DNA from 4 places in the Cupriavidus sp. HMR-1 genome. Region 1 is predicted to be linked to each of the others. Evidence: predicted binding sites of a transcription regulator. Region 1 holds the regulator's gene; each other region holds the start of a gene.

Region 1 (4,896 bases):
CTCGAACGATCCGTCTGCAAGCCAGTCGGCGAGCGATCGTAACGGCAACACTTGGCGTCCCGCGCCGCCCCCCAAGGGGGCCGAGACCACCGAGGAAGCGCTGTACGAGGTCCGCCGCAAGATCTATCCGCGCTCGACTTCTGGCGCGTTTTCGAGCTGGCGCGTGTGGCTGGTCATCCTGACGCAGTTGATTTACTACGGAACGCCCTGGCTGCAGTGGAATGATCGCCAGGCCGTGCTGTTCGATCTCGGCGCGCGCAAGTTCTACATCTTCGGTCTCGTGCTGTGGCCGCAGGATGTGATCTATCTCGCTGTGCTGCTGGTCATTTCTGCGCTATCGCTATTTCTGTTCACCGCCATCGCGGGACGCCTGTTCTGCGGCTATGCCTGTCCTCAGACGGTCTACACAGAGATATTCATGTGGATCGAGCGACATGTCGAAGGGGATCGCATCGCGCGGATCCGACTCGACGGCGATCCCTGGAGCCTGCGCAAGCTGCGAATCAAGGCGACCAAGCATGTGCTCTGGGTGCTGATCGCACTGTGGACGGGCTTCACGTTTATCGGGTATTTCGCACCGATTCGGGAACTTGGTAGCGAGGTCCTGCATTTCACGCTAGGACCCTGGCAGAGCTTCTGGATGCTGTTCTACGCATTTGCGACCTGGGGCAACGCCGGATTCATGCGCGAGCAGGTGTGCAAGTACATGTGCCCCTATGCGCGTTTCCAGAGCGTGATGGTCGACCGCGATACCTATGTCGTGACCTATGACGTGGGTCGTGGGGAGCCGCGTGGTAGCCGTTCCCGCAAGACCGATCGCCATGCGGCTGGTATTGGCGATTGCGTGAATTGCAGTATCTGCGTGCAGGTGTGTCCGACCGGTATCGATATTCGTGATGGCCTCCAGTACGAGTGCATCGGTTGTGGCGCCTGTATCGACGCGTGCAATCTCGTCATGGACAAGATGGAGTACCCGCGCGGCCTGATCCGATACACGTCGGAAAACGCCATGCGCAAGTCCCTGACGACATCCGACGCGCGCAAACGGCTGCTGCGACCACGCACGATCATCTATACGCTGATCTGGCTGGTTCTGGCGGCGGGCTTCGTCGCATCGCTGGCAATGCGGTCGCCGATCAAGGTCGACATCATTCGGGATCGCGGCGCGCTGGGCCGGGAAGTGGAGGGCCGCTGGATCGAGAACGTCTATCGGCTCCAGGTGATCAACACCACGGAAGCGCCGATGCGGATTCGCGTGCAGGCTGAGGGCGACGATCTGACTGGACTGACGGTCGAGTATGACAAGTCCGCCGAGGCCATGCAGCCAACGTCCAACCGGTTGTTGCCGATTCGCATTCGCGTGCCGATCGACGATGCCAAGGAAGGCACGCACAAGATCAACGTAACCGTGACGGCGGAGGGCGAGGACGGCCGAGACGCGCATATCAGGCAATCCACGAGTTTCATTGTTCCCCGCAATCTGTGATGCTGAGGGTGAAATGGCAGCAAACAAGGAGAGCGCAATGACATCCCAACAGTCCAAGCCCTGGTACAGGGAACCGTGGCCGTGGCTTTTGATGAGCGGTCCGTTGCTTGCAATTATTGGCTGCGGCGTGACCATCTGGCTTGCCAACACGCATCCGGATTTGCCGATTTCCGGCGTGGAGCGTCATGGCCTGGTCGTGGAGAAAACGGGGGCGGAGCATGTAGCGTCGCCGGCTGCGAGGCGCCCATGAGACTCCGCTGGCTGATGTGGGTACTTTGGCCGGCGTTTCTGATGGGCGGAGCGGCCACCGCCACCGTGTTTTCGGTCGTTGATCCGGGCGATCTCACGTTCTTCGGGCACCAGGTGGAAGCGTCTCGTGAGGCGGTCTACACGATTGGCTTCCTGGTGGCGTGGTTGTTTTGCGCATTGTCCAGTGGGCTGACGCTCTACACCATGCCAACCAAGCTCGAGGAGACCGACGAACTCGAGTAATGGCTCGAGTGCTGGCAGAAAGCAAAACGGCCGCACCGGGAGATCTGCTCCCGATACGGCCGTTTTCCTGGCCACGATGCCCGTTAGCAGTTTCGGCTATAGACCTGCCTGATGCCTTCCATGTCCACGAGTTTCACGTGTCGTTGGCGAATCTGAATCAGGCCGGCTTCGGCGAATCGAGAAAAGAGCCGACTCACGGTTTCGAGCTTGAGGCCAAGATAGCTGCCGATTTCTTCGCGGCTCATCCGCAGCACGAACTCGCTCGACGAGTAACCGCGCATCGACAGGCGCTCGGACATGTTGACGAGAAATGCTGCCAGGCGCTCTTCGGCACGCATCGAGCCAAGAGTGATCAGCATGATCTGGTCCTGCGAGATTTCCTTGCTCATCAGCCTCAGGAACTGCTGCTGGAGAGAAGGCAACGTGCCGGACAGCGATTGCAGGTCATCGAATCGCACGACGCAGACCTCTGTGTCCTCGAGCGCGGTGGCGTCGGACGCATGCTGCATCTCGCTGAGGCCGTCGAGCCCGACGACCTCACCGGGCAAATGGAAGCCGGTGATTTGCGTGCGTCCGTCCTCCATGGTCACGTGGGTCTTCAATGTGCCAAAGCGGATCGCATAGACTGCGGTAAGTGGTTCGCCCATGCGATAGAGCGTTTCGCCCTTATGAACACGAACGCGTTCCTGTACGAGCGTGTCCATCTTTGCGAGGTCCTGTTGCGACATGCCCACGGGAAGGCAAAGCTGGCCCATGGCGCAAGTGGAGCAACGCGGAGACATCTCGGTGACGGGAATGGAGGTAAGCAATTGATGGTGCTCGCATGAATGCGCTTGCGATGGAGGCGCGATGCAGGCATTTTACAGCGTGATGTGACGCAGAAGCGAGGAACAGTTGCCATTTGGTGTGCTTTTCAGTGTCTTTACACTTGCGTTGCTTGGTGGCGTGCATTGCGCCGCCATGTGCGGAGGAATTGCCATTGCCGTCGAGCAACGGCAATCCGGGGGGGCTGTTGCGGTCGTTAGCCTCGTGCATCGCTCGCGATTTCACTGGTGGCTGGAACTGCTGGTCATGCACGCCGGGCGTCTCACGACCTATGTGCTGCTTGGGGCGCTGATGGGAGCGGTGGGTGCGACAGTCTGGAAGCAGGACTACCTTCCAGTGCAGCGCTGGCTCTATGGCGCGGGCAGCCTGTTACTGGTTCTGACCGGGGTGTGGTTGTTGCGGGGCCGCGTCATGCGTGCAGCATGGCTCGAACGGCTGGCGGCGCGGGCTGCCTCGTATGTCGTCCGGGGCGTCGCGTCGCTGGGCATGCAGATGCCGCTTCGCTTGCGTCGGCACGCGCCCATCATGCGGCGCTATGGGATGGGGTTGGCCTGGGGGCTGGTGCCCTGTGGTATGGTGTATGGCGCACTTGCGCTGGCCTTGTTGGCTGGAAATGCGCCATCTGGGGCACTTGTCATGGCGGCCTTTGGCATTGGGACGCTGCCCAACCTGCTGGTGATCTCGGGTTTGTCGGGCTACCTGCGGCAACTGTCGCGCCGCCCCGGCGTTCGAGTGGGCGCCGCGCTTGTTGTGATCGGTTTTGGGGCGCTGGGTGTCGCACGCGCCGTCTGGCTGCCCGATACGCTGGCCAATCACGGCTTCTGCGTCGTGTTCTAGACTTTTTTGCTGGTTGCAGGGCGGGGCTGGAATGCCATACAATCGCGAAAACCACGGTATCGCGCTCCGATGCGCTCGTGGCGTCGCCGGGGCTGCATTCCCGATCTGGGATGTGTGCCCAGGGGGTCTGGGCAGGTCTGGCTTGCCGGGATCGTCCCCACAGTTCATCCGGTTCACAAGATCTGGTTCCAAAGTCCGATGGGGCTGTGTGGAGAGGTGGCGCTGGTGCCAGGCGAAGTTGCCTGGGCCGATATCGATTGTTTCTTGCCGCCTTGGCGATCTGATTGTCCAGGTGAATGTCCACCCCAAAAGGGAGAGGGTGCGACGCAAGAGGTCCGTTGACTGGCGTAGTCTGTCAGCCCCGGACGATCTCCTGCCGGAACGACCCGGCAATTCGATGCAAAGAAAATGAGGTGCACGGCTCCGCTGCGAAAAGCTGCGAGTTGGCTGCGCGATGAGATGGCGGTGGCTCAGGCCTCGCTGTATCTGCAATCTCCAGTGCTTCAGGATTCGTCCAGAAGCAGGTGCAAAGACAGGCTGCACACAATCACATGAATACCCAAGAGGCGAAGATCGTCCTCGAGACCGCGCTGATCTGTGCGCAGGAGCCATTGCGCGTTGGTGATCTGCGACGGTTGTTCGCCGACGACGTCGGTGCCGACACCATCCGGGTTCTGCTCGAAGAGCTGCGCAACGACTGGCAGCAGCGCGGGGTGGAGCTCGTGGCCCTGGCCAGCGGCTGGCGGTTCCAGAGCCGCCCCGAGATGCGCGAGTTTCTTGATCGGCTCAACCCGGAGAAGCCGCCGAAGTACTCGCGTGCCGTGATGGAAACGCTAGCGATCATCGCGTATCGCCAGCCGGTGACGCGCGGTGACATCGAAGAGATCCGGGGCGTAACGGTCAGCACGGAGGTGGTCAAGAAGCTTGAGGACCGGGACTGGATCGAAGTCATCGGTCACCGGGACGTGCCTGGTCGCCCCGCGTTGTATGCAACGACCAAGGCATTCCTGGATGATCTTGGTCTGCGCTCGCTGGATGAGTTGCCGCCGCTCGAGGATGCCCAGGCCCAGGCTCAGGCGGCTCTGCTGGATCAGCAGGCCATCGATTTCGAAGCGGTCGCGACGGCGAATCCGCCTGCTGGTGACGAGGAGGCCTTTTCGGAGGCCACCGTAGAAGTGGCTGAGACGGGTGAGCCGGCAGTTGAGCAGTTGTCGGTCGAGCCGCAATCCGAAGATCTGTCCGGTGGCGCGAGCGAT
Region 2 (4,896 bases), on a different contig from region 1:
GCTGCATGCGCATATTCTTGATTCACCCATGGCGTACGCTTGACGCTGCCTGAGCCCGGATTCCGCGTACGCCGGACACGAAACCGGCTTTGCGTTGCCTCGATGGATATTGGGCACATGCGTGGCGCCACTCCCATGTTTCATCGCATAATTACGAATACAGATTCTGGCTGGAGCAGCAAATCGCCCGCTACCGACCACGAATCCAGGACAGGAGTTGGGAATGGGGCCGGAAGCCTTGACGGGCACCGACGACAATGGCGACCGGCGAATCGCCGAAAACGAAGCCCGGCTGGCGGGAATCATCCGCTCGTCGATGGAAGCCATCATCTCGGTGGACGAAGAACAGCGCGTGGTGCTGTTCAACCCGATGGCGGAAACGCTGTTCGGCTTGCCGGCGGAACAGGCCATGGGCCGCCCCCTCGGCGATTTCATCCCTGCCCGTTTCCGCACTGCCCATGCCGCGCACGTCACGCGTTTTGGCGTGACCGGTGTTTCCGACCGGCAGATGGGGCGCCAGCTCACGCTATACGCCCTGCGTCAGGACGGAACCGAATTCCCGATCGAAGCGTCGATCTCGCAGACCTCCGATGGTGCCGGACACAAGCTTTTCACGGTCATGCTGCGCGACGTCACCGCTCGCGTGCGTGCCGAGGCAGCGCTGCAGCGGTCCCGCGAGGAACTCCAGGCGCTGTCGGACAGCATCCTGGCTGCGCGCGAGGACGAAAGCCGGCGCGTCGCGCGCGAGCTTCACGACGATCTGGGCCAGCGTCTGAGCGCGCTGAAAATGGATCTTGTGATGCTGGAGACCGACTTGCGTGCGGACTGCGGCGCCGTGCGCGCGCTCGAACAGGTCAGCGCCATGCACACCGTCATCGACGAAACCATCGCCGCCGTGCGCAGGATTTCGTCCGATCTGCGCCCGGCGTTGCTCGATGAACTGGGCCTCGCCGCCGCGCTGGACTGGCTAGCCAAGGATTTCAGCCGGCGCTACGCGATCTCGGTGAGCACGCGGACGCCGGAGGAAATCGACGTCACCGAGCAAGCCGCCACCGCTGTATTCCGGATCGTCCAGGAGGCGCTCAACAACGTCGTGCATCATGCGGACGCCAGCGAGGCCTGGGTGACGCTGACCCACCAGAACCAGGACCACGACCACGACCAGTACGTGCTGCGCGTGCTCGATAACGGGCGCGGCTGGAACGGCCAGCCGAAGGATGGCGCGCGCCGCTCGTTCGGCCTGCTTGGCATCCGGGAACGGGCACGCCTGCTGGGTGGCACGGTGTCCATCGAACATTCGCCCGGCGACGGCTTCGAACTCGTCGTCACTTTTCCGGGTCATCCGGATTGCAAGGAGACCCAGGCATGATTCGCGTGATCATTGCAGACGATCACACTGTGGTGCGAAACGGATTGCGCCATATCCTCGAACGCACCAGCGACTTCGAGGTGGTTGGCGAAGCAGCCCGCGGTACCGAGGTGCCACAACTCGTGCGCGAGCTGTCCCCGCATGTCATCCTGCTGGACCTGTCGATGCCCGGCCGGAACGGGCTGGAACTGATCCGGCAACTGCGGGCCGATCATCCTGCACTACGAATCCTCGTGCTGACGATGCACGCGGAGGAACAGTATGTGGTCCGCGCCTTCCGTGCCGGCGCGGCCGGCTACCTGACCAAGGAAAGCGCGGCGACGGAACTGGTCGAGGCGCTCAGGAAGGTGGCCGCGGGCGGCACCTACGTCAGCCCCGCCATGGCCGAAAAGCTGGCGCTGGGCCTGCAGGAAAAGCCCGATGCGCCGCACGAAGGCCTGTCGGATCGTGAACTCGAGGTATTCCGGCGCATCGTCGATGGCGAGTCGCTGACGCAGATCGCCGCCGCGCTGTGCGTCAGCGCCAAGACGGTCAGCACCTACAAGATGCGCCTGATGGAAAAGCTCCAGCTTCGCAGCGACGCCGCACTGGTCCGCTATGCGATCGAGGCGAGGCTGTTCGGCGACGAAGACAAGCTATAACGTCGTGGCCCCCGGCCACAGCCCCGTCGTTCAGGCCGACTCGCCGCGAATCAGCAGCACCGGCTTGCTGGTCTTGGCCACCACACCTTCAGAGACGCTACCCATGATCATGCGGCGCACACCGCGTCGGCCGCGTGTACCCATCACGATCACATCGGCTGGCCAGCGGTCGGCATAGCCGACGATCGCGCCAGCGATGTCACCCGGCACCGCTGACTTCTCTGCCAGTTCGGTCTGAAACCGCACGCCAGCGTCCTGGAGGCGGTGAGCGGCGGCTGCAAGGGCCTTCCTGCCAAAGTCCGTCAGTCCATTCAGGATGTCCTGCGGATTGACGAAACCTGCCTCAAGGAACACTTCGCCCTCGTCCACTACGAACAGGACCTTCACCTCCGCGCCCAGGCCCTTGGCCAGCCCGGCTGCCTGCGCAATGGCCAGGTCGGAAGACGGGCTGCCATCCACGGCAACCAGGATGCGTTCATACATATCGGTCTCCTCAGTCCGGGCCACGTGCCCTCACTGACCCAGCATAGGACGTGCCAAGGCTCCATGGTTGATGTATCGCAAGATGACCCGAGTCCACCGAATCAGGCGCTCTTGATCTGTCGCAACCATACGCGGCACATCACGCATACATTTGAGACCCAAATGGCGCCGAAGCGCCTTGCTTTTTCAGGAGACCACATGGACATCTCGGCGATCATGGTCCACGTCGATGCCTCGCAATCAGTGGAGGCCCGGCTCTGTCATGCCGTGGCGCTGGCCGGATCGTTCAACGCCACGCTGATCGGCCTGCTCTCGCTGAGCGCGGACGAGCCAGCGTGGGTCTATCGCACCGCGGACGGCCGCCGCGAGCGCCAGGCATACGCGCCGGATCTTGGCGCCGCATGTGAAGCCGCCCGGGAAGCCTTCGACATCGCCACCGAAGCCGCGACGTTTGCCGTCGACTGGCGCGTTGGCGAGGGCGCGCCCACCGACGCCATTCAATGCGAAGGCCGGCTGGCCGACCTGCTGATCGTCGGCCGTCCGGACCGACTGAACACCGACAGCGAGGTAGCCCGGCACTTCGTCGAGACGGCCATTCTTTCGAGTGGCCGCCCGGTACTGGTCATTCCTCAAGGGCCGCTGCCGGACGCTTCCACCTTCCCCTATGGTTCGATCGTGGTGGCCTGGAACGGCACCCGCGAATCCGCGCGCGCGCTGCATGACGCGCTGCCGTTGCTTAAGCGCGCCACCCAGGTCGACGTGGTGTCGTGCATTCCACCGTACGCGCGCCGCAAGGCCGAACTCTCGCCGCCCGCCTACGCGGCAAACTGGCTGGCTCGGCATGGCGTGCACGCGAGCATGGTCGAGATGGTGCTGGAACGATCGGCCGATATCGGCGAGTCACTGCTTGCCATCGCCGGCCAGCGCCGGGCAGATCTGCTGGTTTGTGGCGCGTATGGCCGGGGACTGCTGCGCGAGGAATTGCTGGGTGGCGTGACGGACACCCTGCTGCGCCACGCCACGATTCCCACCCTCTTTTCCTACTAGCCGCGCCGGCACACCTTGCTCGGGCGCTTAGTCGAGCGCTTAGTCGAGCCTATAGATACCCCGGTACTCCGGTATCGTGACATCCCAATGCAGCGAATGCTCGATGCGCTGGCGTAGCGCATCGGCGGCACTGGGCTCGCCGTGCACGATGAACGTCTGCCGTGGCGGTGTCCCGATGGCACTCATCCAGTCCATCAGCCCATCCGCATCGGCGTGTGCCGAGAAATGGCGAATCTGTTCGACTGAAGCACGCAGTTCGACTTCGCGCCCGTGCATACGCAACGTGCGCTGGCCGGATGCCAGCGTCGCACCCCGCGTTCCGGCCGCCTGGAACCCCACCAGCAGGAAAGTGCTGCGCGGGTCCTGCCCGAACGATTCGAGGTGATGCACCACGCGCCCGCCCGTCAGCATTCCGCTACCAGCCAGGATGATCTTCGGTTGATCCACCCGGTTGATGCGGATCGACTCCTCCATGCTCCGGGTCGGAATCGCCACCGAACAGGCAGCCGCGCACGTTTCGGGGTCGATGCGCAGTTCGTCCGAGTGCTCGGAGAGAATCCGCGTGGCTTCGATGGCCATCGGGCTGTTCAAATAGATGGGCACATCGGGAAAGCGCCGTCGCTGGCGCAGCCGGTAGAGGCAATACAGCAGCAACTGGGCACGCCCAACCGCAAAGACGGGAATGATCACGCTGCCGCCCCGGGCAACGGTCTTGCGAATGATATCGGCCAGCAGCTCGATGGGATCGCCTTCCGGATGCAGGCGGTCACCGTAAGTCGATTCCACTATAAGGTAATCCGCCGCGGTGGGTGGCTCCGGCGGCCGCATCAGCATGTCATCTTGCGGGCCGAGGTCGCCGGAGAACAGGATGCGCCGGCCCTTGGCATGGATCGTCACGCTGGACGAGCCAAGAATATGGCCCGCGCGATGAAACTCCGCTTCCACACCGCGTGCGATTGTCACCCGCTTGCTATAAGGCGCGGGCTTCAGATGCTCCAGCGCATGCATGGCATCCGCCACGGTATAGAGCGGCAGCGCCGGTTGATGACGCGAATACCCCTTGCGATTGGCGTAGTTGGCGTCTTCTTCCGCCAGATGGGCGCTGTCCGGCAGCAGCAGGCCGCAAAGCTCCGCGGTTCCCGTCGTGCAGTGCACGCGCCCCTTGTAACCGCGCTTCACCAACAAGGGCAGATAGCCGCTGTGGTCGATATGCGCGTGTGTCAGCACCACGGCATCGAGACTGCCCGGGCTGATCGGAAAGCGATCCCAGTTACGCAGCCGCAGGGCCTTGTAGCCCTGAAACAGTCCGCAGTCGATCAGAACCCGCGCTTCTCCGGTGTCTAGCAGAAAGCGCGA
Region 3 (4,896 bases), on a different contig from region 1:
CCAGCTTCAGACGCGTTAGCGAACCTCTTCCTCACTTGGTTTTCGGATGCACGCTTCAACGAATAGCTTGCCGAAGTCAGTGAGCGATATTTCGCTATGACGCCGAATGCCGACTTGGCGTCCATCGACCATCAATGGTTCCTGCTTCAATACTGGCCAGCGGGCCAGGCTAAGCGACTCCAAGTGCGCGTAGTACAAATCCAACTGCTGCGGCAGAGCTAGTGAGTCAAGAGGCAGGTCGAGAGATTCTATGCGGCGATTCCGGAATACGTTATCAGAACCGAGGTCGAGAACGTCGGTCACCTTGGCGCTACTCTTGTGAAGGCGTTTCAGCAATATCGCTTCGTCCGAAGCAAGCTGAGCTACAAGTGTTCCAAAGGCGGGATGCACCTTTGCAGCCGTTCTCTCGTCCATGGCGGACTTCAGTAGCGCCTCAAACATCTCCCAGAGGGGAGATGAATCATCTACAAACCGCAGGGCTTCGATAGCAGGGCCTACCAACTGCGCTGGGGGTGCTACCCTGTGAGCTTCAGGGACATCCCTTGCGATGCGCTCCGTCATACGACGAAAGCGGTCTTGGTAGGCGGCGGCCAATTGAAGTGGAGCCGTAAGCAAAAGCCTCGCAGTCTTGGTCGCGTCGGAAATAACTCCACCTACTTCCTTTGCCGATGGTGAGATGAGGTCGTCATACAGTTTGACCAGCAGTTCTTCCGGCACCTTCACCAGATTTATCTCTACCCCCATTCTTGTCGCTCCTGTCCAGTGGCACTAGGTGTCATGCCTGTGTTCGATCCAGCCCCCGTCACCCGCAGCACCTGGCCTGACGCTGGACTTCATATACGAGTCGAGGCCCGCGCCTGTCAGCTTGGCCCGCGCAGGGACGAGTGTATTGGAGGCACCGCGACCCTGAGGTACTGGTGCCCCACTCATCTGTGTTACGTAGCCTGTCGCAATCCCGACCACCAGGAAGCGCCCCTCACACAGACAAATACTTCGGGTGCTGCTTTAGAGGGGGCGCATCCTTTGGCGATGCGTGCCACATGGTCACGAACGACGTCACCATTCTCGTTTCGCTCGCCGATATAGGTGGCATCGGGCAGTACGGAAAAAATGCCCTGGTCGTTCCGAATGTATCGGGAAAAGCCAAAGGCCTGCATCTGCTTGTGAAGGCCTTGGTACTCGGCGTAGCTGCCATCGTGAATGGTCACGCGAACTAGGTAATGCATGTGTGCTCTCCTGCCGCGCGGAGCGGCTCGGTTCGTAAGCATGCCAAGCGCCAACTGTCAAATAAGCAAGTTTCATTGGCGCTGACATTCTGGTCTGCATAGAATCGAGCCTTGAGGAGGTCAGCCGCGTAAAGCGGCCGCCTCATCATGGCTCTGTGCCCGGAGACCCGACCAGCGCTCTACTTTGGCGAGCGGACGCTGGCCGGGTCTGTGCTTTTCCGGCTCCTGACGTGGCACGTCTATCAAGAGCCGAGACATCTTCTCTTCATCGTTTCCCCCCAGATATTGTTGCCCGGTTGAAATTTCTACTAAGTGTAGTGTGGGCAAACAGCATGACCAGTCTTGACAATCGGTTTTCACATTGCCGGGCCGGCAGTGCGGCAGCGCCACAATCCTGCAAAGCGCGCCGCCTCAAGGTTTTGCGGCAGGCCGTTCGGTGGTGCAAAAAAATCCGAAAATATTTCTATGGGAACTGGACGACGATAGGTGGCCCGTCATGCGGCGGATGCTGCTGTGCGGTGATGTTCGCGAGAGCCCTGAGGATTACTTGTCGACGCCTGGAAGTGGCTTTCCGTTGCGTGGGGGCACCGGCGCGGCATCGGCAACCATCGCGTCGGACGGGAAGAGTCGCAGGAACGTCCGAGCCACCTCAGGATCACGGCAGCCCAGCCAGTCATCCCACTCTTCGCGCTGCAGAATGACAATACCGCGCTTCTCATCCCCGGGCTTGTGGAAGCGTCGCATCAGCGGATGGCTGTCTGCGTTGAGCGTCGGCATGGTGAACGACACCGCGCCATCCGGCCACGTGCGCCACAATCCCGCGATCGCAAACGGCTCGCCGTCCGGTAGGCCAATCCTCCACCGCATGGCCTTGCCCGTCTCCCAGTTAGGCTCATAGAAGCCAGTGGTCGGGATCAGGCAAAGCTGCGAAGCACTTCCAGTGCTTGGCGAACGAGCTGAGCTTGCCGATCGTTTCCGTCCGTGCGTTGGCCGTGGGGTAGTAGCGCACACCAGGCGGCATCTTTGCCTTGGGCACCATGCTGAATGAACCCAGCACCGCCTCGCGCGAGCCGTCCTCCGCGGCGCGGATGATTGGGGCAGGGTAGTCGGGCCAGGTCTCAGCCTTCCACTCGCCGGCGGGTGGCTCGACACCGAAGACATCGCGTAACACCTGGCGCTGGACGGGGGCATAGTTCACGCACATAGGGCTGTCTCCATGGGAGTGTGTTTCATGGTACACGCGCTTCCCGGAACGCCGCAGCCCAGATCGCTTCGGCTATGCCGCGCCAGCCGAACTCCTTGCCGGCGCGCTGGACCTCAGATGATTGCCAAACGCGCTCGAACGTCTCTGGGTCGAAGTCGGCACCGGTGAGTAGGCGTGCCTGGGAGGGTGTCTTCGCCAGGAGGACCTCGAGCTCGTGCCGCACTTCCTCGAGCTGATCGCCTGCCGGCTCTCCCAAACCGTTCTCCCAACCGTGGAATCCCACGGCGCCCGTGCCTGCATTGAGGCGATCAAGGGCGTCAAGTAGGCGCTGCGCTACTTGTCGGACAGTCGGCAAGCTAGGGGGTGCCTCGTGGATTTGGCAGCCTGCGGCTGATTTTTTGTTGCCCATGGCAATGCTTGATACTGTATGGATGTACAGTATAAATTCGCCAGCGACGGGGTGGTAAATTTTCCAACGCCCTCCCGGAAAGCCGCGCCACAGCCAGAGCGATTTTTCTCGGTGGTTGGAAAATCTGAAATCCAAGTGCTTGATTCTTATGGTGGAAAGTGACTTGAACGGCTGGATTGTGATTCCTGTCGTCGTGGGTTCGAGTCCCATCAGCCACCCCAAAGAATTGTCGTCAAAACAGCGCCTCCGGGCGCTGTTTTGCATTTCGGCAAAGCTTCTTGTGGACGAGGGATAGGCGCGCTTGCGTTGGATCAACTATCCCCGCAATCAGTCGTACGTCCAGATTCGCCAGGGCTACTATCAAGCCATCGGACAACAGCCTCTCTCGCTTGTCATGGCTAAGAAGTTTCCCCTGCATCCCGCACACCCGGAGCGCGTGTGCTGGGGGTGCGACAAATTCTGTTCGACCGATGCAATGGGCTGTGGCAATGGCTCAAGCCGCACACAGCACCCCGCCGAATTGCTCGGCGAAGATTGGTATCTACATGGCGACTGGGGCATCGAGCCTCAACTCGATGCCCCAGCAAAGACCGGGCTTGGATAACCAGTCGGTCGATTTGATCGCTTCAATCCCCTGAAGCCGGTCTGCACCGCCCAAATGCAGCTTGAGCGGCGCAAACGCTCATGAAAGTATCATGATGACGACCATCCCCCAGATTGTCAGCAGGGTGTTGCCCACAGCGTAGGTCACGGTATATCCAAGGCCTGGCACTTGGCTTTTTGCCGTCTCGCAGATCATGCCGAGCGCAGCAGTGGTTGTGCGCGCGCCGGCACAGACTCCAAGCACGAGTGCCGGATGAAAGCGGAAGACGTACTTGGCCAGGTACATGCCGATAATCAGCGGAACCGATGTGGCGAAAATACCCCAGAGGAAGAGGCTGACACCGAGTTTCTGCAGGCCGGCAATAAAGCCAGGGCCCGCGGAAATACCGACGACCGCGATGAACACATTGAGGCCAACCGAGTTCATGAACCAAAGAGTCGGTTCAGGTATGCGTCCGAAAGTCGGGTGAATGGCCCGGTACCAACCGAAGATAATACCCGCGATCAGCGCGCCACCTGCCGTGGAAAGCGTCAGGGGAATACCGGCGACGTTGATCACGATGGCGCCGATAAATGCGCCGACGGTAATCGCCAGCGACACGAATGCCACGTCGGTCACCGTCGTCGGGCGGTCGATATATCCGACATGCTTTGCCGTTGCATTGATGTCCTGCGTGCGGCCGACCACGGTGATGACGTCACCGCGGTAGAGCTTGGTTTTCGGCAGTACGGGGATGACTGTTTCCGTTGGTCCGCGCTTGATCTTCTTCAGGAAAATTCCACGCGCACCGGGCCACCGAGACATCTCCTGCAGCGTGTGGCCATCAACCTCCTTGTTGGTGATATAGATGTCCACACCCTCCGTCTGCACATTGAGCAGTTCTGAGTCTTCCACTTCCCGGCCGCTTGGTCCCAGTCTGGCAATCAGTTGATCGCGCTTTCCGCCTATTGCGACGATATCGCCAGGCTCCAGAACGGTATCGAGTTGTGCCTCGATAATCTTGCCGCCTCGGCGAATGCGTTCGATAAAGGCGCGTACGCCTTCGGCCGTGCTGGCCTCCAGTTCGGCTACGGACTTGCCGATGTATGGGCTGTGGGGGGCCAGCGCGTAGGCTCGCAGCTCAAACTCATGCCATTCGGTGCCTTCTCCGTCTGCTCCGGCTCCAAGTTGCTGCTCATAATCCTTGCAGGCAGCTACAAGGTCGATGCCAAGCAGTTTGGGGCCGATCTGCGCCAGGAGAATTGCCGAGCCGACTGTACCGAAGATATACGTGACCGCATAGGCGATCGGCATGCCGTCCAGAAGCTGTTTGGCCTCTTCCGGAGATCGGCCCAGGCGATTGATGGCATCAGTGGCGAGACCCATGGAAGCCGAGATTGTCTGCGAACCCGCAAACAATCCGGCTGCCGACCCGAGATCGTATCCGGCGACCATCGCCGCAATGATTGATGCG
Region 4 (4,896 bases), on a different contig from region 1:
GACACGTCTCGCTTTCATCTTGCTGCCCCTTGCTGAACAACGGGGCTCGTGCCAGGCACGCGCGAATGATGCAATAGCGCCTCACCTGCCGCATTGGGCAGGAAGGCCAGGACCTTCCCCGATGCGACCAGCACGGTGCCAGTCGACTGCGCGACCACGTTTACCGTGGTGCCAACGGAGAGTCCAACCGCCTCCACCGCGCCACGCGTCACCTTCAAAGACGCCTTGCCAGCCTGCCTGGAGCCCTCCAGCAGCACATCGAATGCGTCCTTTCCTGCCTCGGTGATGCCCGTGACAACGAGGACACTCCCCACCCCCGCGATCGAGACCAGCGCCGCGGCCGGATCGCTGCCTTCGGCACTCGCGGCGACACTGGCAGCCGGGCTGGCAATGATCGACAGCGTGCCAACGGAGATCTGCTCGGAGGGTGATTGATGGTTGACCGATTGAGCCAGGGAAATTGCGGGAAGACCGGCTGCGGCCAGAAGACAAATGAACGATCGGAGTGGCGTCATCAGGGAAACACGAGGCAAAGAAGCGAGGAGGCGAAATTGCGGTCAAGGGCGCTCCAGGTGGAGTCCCGGCACAGGGCCGCTGTAGTAGCTGCCATGCTTCGCCAGACTGTAGGGGGCCGAGATGACTTCGGGGTTCAGAGGCAGCACAAGCTGGCCGGAGAAATTTCTGGAAAGCCTTTGCGGATAGGTCGCAAGGCAGGTGCGCCACTGCATCGCGTCAACAGGATTCGTCCGTCACAGCCCAATGGGACAGGAAGGAGGGACACGCCCTCAGCGCTTACGCATCGCCCTGCCCGTACACAGTCGTCATGTGACTATCCAGCGATGCCAGCAGCACCGCATCCTTCATGTTCCCCAATGACGACGCGCCCATATAGCCGCGCATCTCGCTAGCGCAGGCAATGGCGGCTTCCACTTCGCGCATCGCCAGGATTTCCGCCGTCATGCTTGCCGCCATGACGTACAGCGCTTCGGGATCTGGTGCGTTCGTGTCGCGCTGCCTCTGTCGGGCGAAGATGTCGCCGAACGACTCGAGCAGCTCGGCGCATTTGAAACTGCCTCCCATCGTCGTGCTGTAGTACCAAAACTGCTCATCTTCGTCGACCTCCAGCTCGCCGCCGTCCCGGATATGTTGCAACATGCTTTCGAGCGGCGCGAAGAGCTTGTCGAGCACCCACGGCTGCAAGCGTCCGGGGAGATGGGCCTCTGCCTGACGTGGACGATACGGCTTGCGGGGGCGGCTACTTTTTCCCATTTTCGTGCGGGGACGCCAGACGAATGACGACAAGCAGGATGACGCCGAGGATTGCGAGTGCTCGCCCCGTCAGCATGACAAACTGCTGGAATTCGACCGCTGTCATGCGCGCCTCCCAGTGATCTCCGGGAGCGCAGACCCCGGTGCGGGAGGCGATACCAACGTCAACGGCAAGGCATTCGGTTGCGCGCCGGCATTTGCTTCCAACAGCAGTGCTAACGCGGCCTTGCGCAGCAGACTGTCTGTCGGAAGAATCTCGGTTAGCGTCTTGAGTTGGCGAATAGCATCGGTCGCTTCGCTGCCAAGGCGCGAAGGTGGGGCTTGATGCATAGATACTTGGGACTGCACGACTGTTCCTGAAGAAAGCCCGTATACCAACAGCAAGTGCAATTGGATGGGAACAGATGTTTCCCAAGCTCTGGCGGGAACAGTCACAATTGGCCGGCAAAGCGAACTTCTGCCTGACCTATCCGGGGCATGCAGTGCTGCCCAATGTCGATGCTGCCTGCAGCTACGGTAATGACATCAGCGCATCATTGCCAATGAGCGGCCAGTCAGCACGCCCCGAACGTTCAATCCTCGAAATCACTGCGCACCACCAGCACAGGGATCCTGGATTGCGTCAGTACGCCCTCTGAAACGCTACCAAGCACCATACGCTTGATGCCGCGTCGGCCATGCGTTCCCATTACGATCAGATCTGCGTCCCAGTCATTGGCTTCGCTGGTGATCGTGTCGGCAATCTGCCCTGCTGCCGACCCGGCCTCTTCAAGCAGTTCGGTGGAATAGTGCAAGCCGTTGGCTTCCATCTTCGAGCGAGCATGTTCCAGTATCCGCTTGCCGATTGCCGCGGTTGCCGCCTCGGCGGGCGTCAAGGTGCTGCCAAGCGCCTGTGTGACAACAAATAATGCCTTGACCTCCGCGCTCATGGCTTTTGCGACGGTCACGGCCTGCGCAAGGGCAAGCTCGGCGGCATCACTATCATCAACAGCCAACAGGATTTTCTTGTACACGATGACCTCCTCCTCTTCTGTTTGTGGAATCGTCTGGCGAATTGCGCTTATCGGAACACGAGAACGGGGATCGTGCTATGGGAGAGCACGTCCTGCGTGACGCTGCCAAGCAGCAGCTTTCCCAACCCCTTTCGACCGTGAGACGCCATGAAAATGACATCGCACTGCAATTCATTGGCTTTCTCGATAATCCCAAGATGTGGTGCCGAGGCGGAGGACGTTTTTCCGATACACGGTACTCCCGCCAATGCGGCTGCGGCTTCAATCCGGGAGAGTTCCTCCCGGGCCGCACTTTCAAGCCTGCTCGCGACACTTTCGGTATCGACCGCCGCGCTCATCGAAATGGACAAGCGAGGCTCTTCCTTGCAAATGTATGGCGTCAGACGGGCCCTGGTGCTACGGGCAAATTCAATGGCCGCCGATACAGCCTTGCGCGATTGGTCGGAACCGTCAACGGGCAGCAGGATGTGTTTGAACATAGAGGTCTTGGGTTGAGGGCGAATCGGTTTGCAAACGGCTGACCGATTGCCGAACTGGCGGCATTCCCCTGCCTTCAGGCACGGGATACCGGCACGGCATACGGGGAGCGTTTCTCGATTCGTAAACTGAATCGATTTAGTTACAGTATCCCCGTACCGCCCCGGTCTCCTTGACTGGAGTCAACGTCCCGATGCCGGCCCTCTCCGACACGTGCTCCCACGGGAAGCGGCCGGCAAAAATCCAGAGCATTGATAGCCATCAGAGCGAACTGCCGCGATTTAGTGGCTTGCAGAGACGCCGGGGCGACATCTGGGTAATGCTACGAATCCCCTGGTCAATTTGGATTTCCCACGGATTTGGCATTCAGACCGGAAACATCTGAAATCGGGTGAGCAACCCGGTAGCCGCGGGTAACGCGCCATCCATTTGCATCGCTACGCTTGGCTCGCGTGGCACGAAATGTCAACGCCCTGGCTGTTCATGCAAAGTCGATCGCCAGTTGCCCACCTATGCTGGGGCTCTTGAATCCATGTTCGGTTCATGCTTGAGCGCCCCCGTCAGCAACCCCGTCCACGACACACGCCGGGACATTCCGCATGTGAATGCCCCCGGATCGCCGATCGAAGTGCAGACCCTGCTTCGCAGGGGATGAAGAACCGATCGTCCGTTAGTCCCCGGCACAGCCTGCACACGCGCTCCATGCACTGAAGATGGGGCACGCACCCATTGAGGCGCGGGATCCGGCTACACCTCGACCACCCGTTGAACGATACGCGGCGCCGCGCGCGTCGGCGCGCGGGTATCGCCTGGATCTGGCGCCCGAACAGCTTTCAACACTATCAAGGAGACCTCGTGAACACCCTGAATGGCTATGACTACGAAGACCTGCAGCTTGGCATGACCGCAAGCTACGCCAAGACCATCACTGAAACCGATATCGAGTTGTTCGCGACGGCTTCCGGCGACAACAACGCCATCCATCTTGACGACGACTTCGCGAAGACCACGCCGTTTGGCGGGCGCATCGCCCACGGGATGCTGACGGCCAGCGTGATCTCGGCAGCGTTGGCCAGTCGCCTGCCCGGCCCGGGATCGATCTACCTGAGCCAGAACCTGCGCTTCAGGGCCCCGGTGAAGCCTGGTGAAACCGTGCACGTGACAGTCACGGTCACGGATCTCCAACCGGAGAAACGGCGTGTCGCGCTCAGCACGGTCTGCATGGTCCAGGACAAAGTCGTGGTCGACGGTGACGCCCTGATCATGCCAACGTCAGCAAAACGACGCGAGCAATGAGCCGCGCAACCGTCCGACATAACACGCCATTCGTCATGAGAACGCCAATGCCTGTGCCGACACCGCTTGCCAATCCGCTGCTGAACGGCTTTCCCTCGCCGCTGACGTCGCTCGCGGAGCTATTCGCCTACCCACGCTACCTGCCCAGCGGCATCGACATGCCCCGCCTGATGCAGTCCGGCTTCCGGCACCTTGAAGGTCAGTTTTCGATACTGGCCTCGGCATTCGGTCAGGCCGGAGCAGACCAAAAGCCGGACCGCCGGTTCGCGGTGAAGGACTGGGACGAGAACCCGTGGTACCGGATGCTCAAGGAAGGTTATCTCCTCAATGCCAAGACGCTTGCCGAACTGGCCGAGTCGATCCATCTGAACGACGACGACAAGAGCAAACTGTCCTTCTTCCTGGGGCAACTCGTCGATGCCATGAGCCCGTCCAACTTCCTGGCCACCAACCCGGAAGCCATCCGGCTGGCATTGGAGACCAACGGTGAGAGCCTCCTGAACGGCTTCGCGAACTATGTCGAGGACATGCGCCAGCGGCGCATCGCCATCACCGACGAGTCGGCGTTCGAGGTGGGCCGTGACGTCGCCACATCCGAAGGCGCCGTGGTGTTCGAATGCGATGTGATGCAGCTGATCCAGTACAAGCCGCTGACGTCGAAGGTGATGTCGCGCCCGCTGGTGATCGTGCCGCCCTGCATCAACAAGTACTACATCCTCGATCTCCAGCCGGAGAACTCCTTCGTCCGTTTCGCCTGCGAACAGGGTTACACGGTCTTTGTCACTTCGTGGCGCAATCCGCAAGAAGACATGCGCGGTACCACCTGGGACGACTATGTGGA

What was found. The regulator FNR, encoded in region 1, switches genes on or off when oxygen is low (the NO sensors DNR and NnrR bind a similar motif). The targets are predictions, from matches to a motif close to TTGATNNNNATCAA.
Region 2: D769_RS13455 (universal stress protein) is a predicted target of FNR. The motif match lies at 2,561-2,574, and genes of this name have one in related genera.
Region 3: D769_RS31415 (DUF3079 domain-containing protein) is a predicted target of FNR. The motif match lies at 3,141-3,154, and genes of this name have one in related genera.
Region 4: D769_RS25135 (universal stress protein) is a predicted target of FNR. The motif match lies at 2,932-2,945, and genes of this name have one in related genera.

The regions. Positions count from the first base shown of each region.
Region 1 covers NZ_ANKP01000134.1:340-5,235, reverse strand. The annotation lists gene ccoG (cytochrome c oxidase accessory protein CcoG) at 1-1,486, shown strand, start outside; gene D769_RS17285 (hypothetical protein) at 1,500-1,736, shown strand; gene D769_RS17280 (hypothetical protein) at 1,733-1,978, shown strand; gene fnr (fumarate/nitrate reduction transcriptional regulator Fnr) at 2,062-2,787, opposite strand; gene D769_RS17270 (sulfite exporter TauE/SafE family protein) at 2,873-3,640, shown strand; gene scpB (SMC-Scp complex subunit ScpB) at 4,192-4,896, shown strand, end outside.
Region 2 covers NZ_ANKP01000094.1:3,325-8,220, forward strand. The annotation lists gene D769_RS13445 (PAS domain-containing sensor histidine kinase) at 224-1,369, shown strand; gene D769_RS13450 (response regulator transcription factor) at 1,366-2,010, shown strand; gene D769_RS13455 (universal stress protein) at 2,041-2,493, opposite strand; gene D769_RS13460 (universal stress protein) at 2,692-3,540, shown strand; gene D769_RS13465 (MBL fold metallo-hydrolase) at 3,580-4,896, opposite strand, start outside.
Region 3 covers NZ_ANKP01000236.1:28,274-33,169, forward strand. The annotation lists gene D769_RS24760 (Abi-alpha family protein) at 16-744, opposite strand; gene D769_RS32000 (hypothetical protein) at 936-1,226, opposite strand; partial or broken gene D769_RS24765 (SOS response-associated peptidase family protein) at 1,770-2,430, opposite strand; gene D769_RS24770 (hypothetical protein) at 2,456-3,103, opposite strand; gene D769_RS31415 (DUF3079 domain-containing protein) at 3,234-3,443, shown strand; gene aspT (aspartate-alanine antiporter) at 3,522-4,896, opposite strand, start outside.
Region 4 covers NZ_ANKP01000238.1:43,006-47,901, reverse strand. The annotation lists gene D769_RS25155 (DUF2145 domain-containing protein) at 1-18, opposite strand, end outside; gene D769_RS25150 (hypothetical protein) at 15-515, opposite strand; gene D769_RS25145 (hypothetical protein) at 793-1,188, opposite strand; gene D769_RS25140 (universal stress protein) at 1,842-2,282, opposite strand; gene D769_RS25135 (universal stress protein) at 2,330-2,761, opposite strand; gene D769_RS25130 (MaoC family dehydratase) at 3,615-4,055, shown strand; gene phaC (class I poly(R)-hydroxyalkanoic acid synthase) at 4,103-4,896, shown strand, end outside.